Linked DNA regions of Ketobacter sp. MCCC 1A13808. The main gene of each other region encodes a partner of the protein of the gene in region 2 in a complex. Links are inferred from orthologs where the notes say so. Each region holds a gene or a part of one and is shown on either strand. Other genes may lie near its edges.

What was found.
Region 1: the proteins of smc (region 2) and FT643_RS12085 are in contact, whole or in part, in a crystal structure (PDB 3ZGX), measured with the Bacillus subtilis proteins. The link is inferred for Ketobacter sp. MCCC 1A13808 from one-to-one orthologs.

Annotation. Positions count from the first base shown.
Region 1 is NZ_VRKW01000005.1:187,810-191,090, forward strand. Bases 319-3,281 are described here. They hold FT643_RS12085 (segregation and condensation protein A), read left to right. Parts: upstream 319-1,261; coding sequence 1,262-2,302; downstream 2,303-3,281. Other genes in these bases: FT643_RS12080 (tryptophan--tRNA ligase), read left to right, coding at 319-1,259; scpB (SMC-Scp complex subunit ScpB), read left to right, coding at 2,292-3,122. Outside these bases: more of FT643_RS12080, read left to right, coding at 45-318. UniProt on the Bacillus subtilis protein: Participates in chromosomal partition during cell division. May act via the formation of a condensin-like complex containing Smc and ScpB that pull DNA away from mid-cell into both cell halves.
Region 2 is NZ_VRKW01000001.1:411,533-415,930, reverse strand. Bases 177-4,256 are described here. They hold smc (chromosome segregation protein SMC), read left to right. Parts: upstream 177-552; coding sequence 553-4,056; downstream 4,057-4,256. Other genes in these bases: zipA (cell division protein ZipA), read left to right, coding at 4,184-4,256; cysZ (sulfate transporter CysZ), read right to left, coding at 177-281. Outside these bases: more of cysZ, read right to left, coding at 1-176; more of zipA, read left to right, coding at 4,257-4,398. UniProt on the Bacillus subtilis protein: Required for chromosome condensation and partitioning.

The DNA.
Region 1 (3,281 bases), on a different replicon or contig from region 2:
CATACCTGTATCGGCTTAGTACTTTTCAAAATCAGGAGATCACCTTGAGTTCAGCAGTTTCGGAGCAGCGTGTTCTATCAGGCATGCGCCCCACGGGCAATCTGCATCTTGGTCATTACCATGGCGTTCTCAAAAACTGGGTCAAACTACAGCACGAGTACGAGTGCTTTTTGTTTGTGGCTGACTGGCATGCCCTCACGACCCATTACGAAGACCCGCGAGTAATCGAGGCGTCCGTTTGGGACATGGTAATTGACTGGCTCGCCGCTGGGATCAATCCGGGCTCGGCTACCTTGTTTATACAGAGCAGGGTGCCGGAGCACGCAGAATTACACTTGCTGTTGTCCATGATGACCCCATTAGGCTGGCTTGAGCGCGTACCCACCTACAAAGATCAGATAGAACAGTTGAAGGAAAAAGATCTGGCGACCTACGGGTTTCTTGGGTATCCGTTGCTGCAAAGTGCCGATATTCTGATTTACCGCGCCGGGCAGGTGCCGGTGGGGGCAGACCAGGTATCGCATATCGAGTTAACCCGTGAAGTGGCGCGACGTTTTAATTATTTGTATGGCCGTGAGCCCGGGTTTGAGGATCTGGTGGATCAGGCGATACAGAAAATGGGCAAAAAATCCGCCAAAATGTATCGCAAGTTGCTGAACAAGTTTCAGGAGCAGGGGGATGAAGATGCGCTGGAAACGGCTCATGCTCTGGTCCGCGAGCAGCAGAACATCACACTGAGCGATAAAGAACGGTTACACGGTTTTATTGAAGGCAGCGGTAAAGTCATTTTGCCGGAACCCCAGGCATTATTGACGCCGGCCTCCAAGATGCCTGGTCTCGATGGGCGTAAAATGTCCAAGTCCTATAATAATTACATCGGTTTGCGTGACAGCGAAGACGAAGTAATGACCAAAGTCAGAACGATGCCGACCGATCCCGCGCGTGTGCGGCTGACTGATCCGGGTGAACCGGAAAAGTGCCCGGTTTGGCAATGGCACCTGGTGTATTCCGACGACACGACAAAGCAATGGGTGCAGGAAGGTTGCCGCACGGCAGGTATCGGCTGTTTGGATTGCAAAAAGCCGTTAATTGATGCGCTGCAGGAAGAGCTCAAGCCCATCCGGGTGCGTGCCCAGGAATATTCAGGCAACCCGGACCTGGTGAAAAGTATTGTGGCAGAAGGTTGTGAAAAGGCCCGTGATGCAGCAAAGCAAACACTTGAAGATGTGCGCGATGCGATGGGACTTGGGTACCTCTGATAATGACTGAACCAGACGTGCAACCGTCACAGGCAGAAATAGCACCAGGTGGAGAACTCCATCCGCAACAAGGCGAGATGCCCTTTGCGCTGGTTTACGGTGAAGCCTTTACCAAGCTGCCGCAGGATTTGTACATTCCGCCAGACGCACTTGAAGTCATTTTGGAAGCCTTTGAAGGGCCGCTGGATCTGTTGTTGTATTTGATCAAGCGCCAGAACCTGGATGTACTGGATATTCCCGTTGCCCAAATTACCACTCAGTACATGAAATACGTTGAGATCATGAAGAGTCTCAACCTGGAGCTGGCTGCGGAATATCTGGTAATGGCAGCGTTGCTGGGGGAAATCAAATCGCGAATGTTGCTGCCCCGGCAACCAGATGAAGACGATGAAGAACACGATCCTCGTGCGGAATTGATCAGGCGCTTGCAGGAATACGAGCGCTATAAGAAAGCGGCCGAAGATCTGGATGTGCTACCAAGGGTAGGGCGCGACATTCATATAGTGACCACCGAACCGCCAAAGTATGACCGTGAGCGTGCGCATCCTGAGGTGGATCTGAAAGAGGTTTTATTGGCGTTACAAGACGTTCTGCATCGCGCCGATATGTTTGAAAGCCATCAGGTGAGCCGGGAAAAGCTGTCCACCCGTGAGCGAATGACGCAGGTATTGGAGCGTTTAGGTAATGACCGGTTCGTTCCTTTCGTCAGTTTGTTCACGTACGAAGAGGGTCGATTAGGTGTCGTAGTGACGTTCCTGGCGATATTGGAATTAGTAAAAGAGCAGTTGGTAGAGTTGGTACAAAGCGATGAATTCGGCTCAATCCACGTGAAAGCCCGCGAAGCTGTTCATGAGGTGGAGGAATACGACGAGCCGGAGCTGGTGGATGAAAACGCCGTAAACGAAAGTGTGTTTGAGCCTGCATCAGGGCCAGTACTGGCGGAACGTAACGAAGAGGATGTTTCGTTGCCGGAGTACCTGCAGCCTGGCGCGGCCGATAGCACCGCGAGCGATCAAGAGAACGAAGGCAACGATGTCACTTGAACAAGAAAAAGTAACTCAGATTATAGAAGGTGCGCTTTTTGCAGCGGGCCAGCCCATGAACCTGGAAAAACTGTCGAAGTTATTCCTGGATGAGGAATGCCCGCCCACAGAAATGCTGGTAGAAGCACTTGAGCAGCTGAAACAGATTTATTCTGAGCGCGGCGTCATGTTGAAGGAAGTAGCTACCGGGTTTCGTTTTCAGGTGAAAGAAGACGTCGGTAAGTGGGTCAGCCGCCTGTGGGAAGAGAAACCACCACGCTATTCCCGGGCATTGCTCGAAACCCTGGCTCTAATTGCCTACCGGCAGCCGATTACCCGGGGTGAAATTGAAGAGATTCGGGGAGTGAGTGTCAGTACTCACATCACGAAAACATTGTTAGAGAGAGAGTGGGTAAGAGTGGTCGGGCACCGTGATGTGCCCGGACGTCCGGCCATGTATGGCACTACGCGTGGCTTTTTGGACTATTTTAATCTGAAAAATATGGACGAGTTGCCGTCGCTGGCAGAAATACGTGACCTGGATACCATCAACGCCGAACTCGAGCTGAGTGGGCAGCTTGATGGTATGCCGCCACTGCAAAGCAATGAAGTGACAGACATCGACAAAACGGATGCGTTGATGGAGCAAGAAAATCCGGAAACAGAAGCTGAACCCGAGTCCCGAGCGACTTCAGAAGTTGATGTGAGTGATGCTTATAGTGAGGCATCTGTAACACCGGAAGAACCTGCAACCAGTAGGGATACTGATGTAGCCGAAACAGGTTCTAATGAGCGTGTTGAAGAAAGCGAAGTGGAGCTGGATACGCGTACCGGGCACTAACCCGCGGCCATATTACGATTTGCAACAGTGAGCTTGCGAATCGTAACGAACCCCGGTGCCCAGGCAAGGTACACTGTATTTAATTGTTGTTTGTTTATTCGACTGATATGTGAGTTGTGAGTGGGTGGGGTAGTGCCTTATCTCTCTTATATTTAATGA
Region 2 (4,398 bases):
AGCAACCCCAGGATAATTACCGCGAAGATCACCCATTTCAGCGCCCCCAACAGCTGGTCGATAACCGGTTCCAGCCAATCCAGCCAGCTCCACAGGTCGACAGCGGCACCCCAGCCGGCAATCCATTCGTAGGCGTAAGACATCACCAGATAGCCGCTGACCCCGAACAGCAGGAAATTCATGATCAGAGGTACCACCAGATACGGCCGCAAACCGGGTTGGCGTGCCAGCGCAAAGCCTTCACCCACATAGCTCAAACCATCCCGTAGCTCTTTGATCATCGCGCTTACTCCGACTACCGTAAAGGCCGAACCCTAACACACCCGATCGGCTGCTGTTAACTGAAATTCCAGGTCGTCGTGCTTTTAACGTCCTATAAACATTCGGTATTTTTACAGGGCTCGCGGACTGGTGCTCATGATAAAACTCGCTACAATAGGGGGTTTAATTGCGAGGGTGATGCCGTGAATGGCCCTCAAACCGGCCCAAACTGTTCAAAACTGTACAGTGACTTAACAGGCCCCCGATTCTAATAAGGATAAGCATCCATTCATGCGTCTTAAATCGATCAAGCTTGCGGGTTTCAAATCTTTTGTGGATCCCACCACGGTGTCTTTCCCCGATAATCTGACTTCCATTGTCGGCCCAAATGGTTGCGGAAAATCCAATGTAATTGATGCTGTACGTTGGGTGATGGGGGAAAGCTCCGCCAAACATCTGCGTGGTGAATCCATGGCGGATGTGATTTTTAATGGCTCCAGTTCCCGCAAACCCACGACCCAGGCCTCTGTGGAGTTGGTGTTTGATAACAGTGACAACAGCTTGGGTGGCGAGTACGTCAGCTTCAACGAAATTGGCATCAAGCGATTGGTCACCCGTGACGGGCAATCAAACTATTATCTTAACGGCACCAAATGCCGACGCAAGGACATCACCGATATCTTCCTGGGAACCGGTCTCGGGGCACGCAGTTATGCCATCATCGAACAAGGCATGATTTCCCGCTTGATAGAAGCCAAACCGGAAGAATTGCGGGTGTTTATTGAAGAAGCGGCAGGCATTTCGAAATACAAAGAGCGCCGTAAAGAAACCGAGCACCGTATGCGTCGCACGCGCGAGAATCTGGATCGCCTGGAAGATCTGCGCGATGAATTAGGCCGCCAATTGCAACATCTGGAACGCCAGGCCGCCGCCGCCGAAAAATACAAACAATTTAAGGAAGAAGAGCGTCTGGTAAAAGCGCAACTGCAGGCACTGAAATGGAAAAGCCTCAATGATCAGGTGGAAAACAGCGAATCCACCATTCGTGATCTGGAGGTCAAACTGGAAGCCTTTATGGCGGATCAGCGCTCAATGGACGCCACGATCGAGCAGCAGAGGGAACAGCACCATGAACTCAGCGATAAACTCAATGAAGTCCAGGGTCGCTTTTATGGTTTGGGAGCCGATATTGCCCGGGTGGAACAAACCATCCAACACACCAAAGAACGCGGCAACCAGTTGCGCCAGGACTTGCAGCAAACCATCGAAGCCTGTCGTCAGGGTGAGGATCAGCAGCGTATAGACCAGGAGCAGCTGGAAGAGGCCAATATCCAATTAGCGGAAATTGAGCCGGAATACGAACTGGTTAAAGCAGAAGCCGATGCCGCAAATGATAACCTGCATAATGCCGAAGAGAAGATGCAGGACTGGCAACATAAATGGGACGAGTTCAACCAGAAGGCAAATGAGCCGCGGCAAAGAGCCCAGGTGGAGCAATCCCGGATCCAGCATCTGGAGCAGTCTGTTGAGCGGTTACGGGATCGCATCGAGCGCCTGAAAGGTGAGCGTGAGACCTTGTCCGCCGGACCGCTGGAAGAAGAAGTGGCGATGCTGGAAGAGCGTATGGCAGAAGCGGATATGAAAATCGAAGACATGCAAGGCAGTGCGCTGACGATCCAGGAAACGATGAAAAGCCGCCGTGAATCCAACAACCAGATCAATCTGGAACTGGATAATGCCAAAAGCGAATTACAAACTTTGAAAGGCCGTCATGCCTCATTGGAAGCGTTGCAGCAAGCGGCGATGGGTGAGTCTGATCTGGTGGAATGGTTAACTCGGCATCAACTGAACGAGCAACCTCGTCTGGCGCAAAAAGTTCAGGCGGAAAGTGGCTGGGAAAAAGCCGTAGAAACGGTGTTGGGTGACTATCTGCAGGCTGTGTGCATTAATGGGCTGGACGCGGTAACTGCGGTGGTCAGCGGCTTGGAAAAAGGGGTGGTATCGTTTTTGGAAACCGGCACGGAGCCGAATCAGATCTGTAATCAGACACTGGTTCCTCTGTCCGGCAAACTTCAAGGTGAAGCGGCAGCTAAAGCGCTTACGGCGGGAGTCTATATAGCAGAGGATCTGGCACAAGCCCTGCAACTGCGTTCACAACTGAATGCCGGTGAGTCCCTGATAACTCCGGATTCGATTTGGATCGGACCCAACTGGATGCGGGTAGCAAGAGATTCCTCTCAAGAAGACAGCGTTCTGAAGCGCCAGAAAGTATTGGAAGACACTAATCTGCGCTTGGAGGAAGTGGAAGCTCGGGTCGAACAGCTCACCGAAACGCTGACCGAAGGTCGTGAAGCATTGCGTGCGATGGAAGAACGTCGGGAAGAATCACAACGGGAATTGAGCGAATTCAATCGTTCGTTGTCAGACCTGAAAGCCCAATTGAGTGCCAAGCAAGTACGCCTGGAACAATTTAACATGCGCCGTGAGCGTATCAGCAAGGAGTTGGAAGAGTGCAAAGAGCAACAAACCCTTGAGCAGGAAGCATTGGGAGAAGCGCGCCTGGTGTTGCAGGACGCTATGGATTTGATGGCCACGGACACCGATCAGCGCGAGCAATTATTAAAGCAGCGTGATGAAAACAGAGCGCGCTTGGATCAGGTAAAGCAAGCTGCGCGGGGCGGCAAAGATAAAGCCCACCAGCTGGCGCTGCAGGTTCAGCAATTGCAGTCCCGGCGCGATTCCGTAAAACAGGGGTTGGCACGGTTAACACAACAGCTCACCACCTTACAGGAACGGCGCTCGGCAATCGAAGAACAGCTGTCGCTGGGCGATGATCCGTTTGTGGAACTACAGGCGGAGCTGGAAGAAAAGCTGGAATCAAGATTGCTGGTGGAAGAAGAATTGGCTACCGCGCGTCGTACCCAGGAAGATTGTGACCATCAATTACGGGCTGCCGAGAAAAAGCGTGCGGAAGCCGAACAGTCCGCGCAAGGGGTGCGCTCGCAACTGGAGCGGAACCGTATGGAGTGGCAGGGGATGCGGGTGCAGCGTGAAAACCTGCAAAACCAATTGACCGAATCTCAATTTGATATTGAGGTCGTTGTGAATGAATTACCCGAAGCAGCAAACGAAGCGGAATGGTCTGCCGAGCTGGACCGGCTGGGTGGTAAAATTTCCCGTTTGGGCGCGATTAACCTGGCGGCAATTGACGAATATAAATCCCAGTCCGAGCGCAAGAATTATCTGGATTCACAGCACGAGGATTTAATGCAGGCTCTGGAAACCCTGGAGAATGCAATTCGCAAAATCGACCGTGAAACCCGCACCCGTTTCAAGGAAACGTTCGATAAAGTTTCAGCAGGGTTGTCGGAATTGTTCCCCAAAGTGTTTGGTGGTGGCCATGCCTATCTGGAGTTGACCGGTGATGATCTGCTGGATACCGGTGTTGCCATTATGGCTCGCCCGCCAGGCAAGAAAAACAGCACCATTTATTTGCTCAGTGGGGGTGAAAAGGCGCTCACTGCAATCGCGTTGGTGTTCTCCATCTTCCAGCTTAATCCGGCCCCGTTCTGCATTTTGGACGAAGTGGATGCACCACTGGATGACGCCAACGTGGGGCGTTACTCCCGCATGGTGGAAGAAATGTCAGCGAAAGTGCAGTTTATCTATATCACCCACAACAAAATTGCGATGGAAATGGCACATCAATTGATGGGGGTCACCATGCACGAGCCAGGTGTTTCCAGATTGGTAACGGTGGATGTTGAGCAAGCCGCAGCGATGGCGGTTGCCTAATTAGCAAAATATTGACGAATTGGCTTTATTTTTAATGGATATGCTCTATGTTTTTGATAGAAGTGACAAAATTGCGATCAGGGCTTGATCTATCAGAAGCCACAGAGAATACGCGAGGATTCGACTGATGGAATTTGACCTACAACTGGTACTTATATTAGTAGGGTTAGTAGTTATTGCAGGGATTGCCCTTGACGGATACCGGCGAATGCGGAAATCCAGAATTGGTGAACTCAAGCTGCCTTCAGAGCTGGGTGGCAGCTGCGAAGATGAGTGGGAATATTTCCGCGGAGAGTTGCCCAATGGGGGTGCCCGTAAAATTCCTTTGAGTGTGCGCCAATC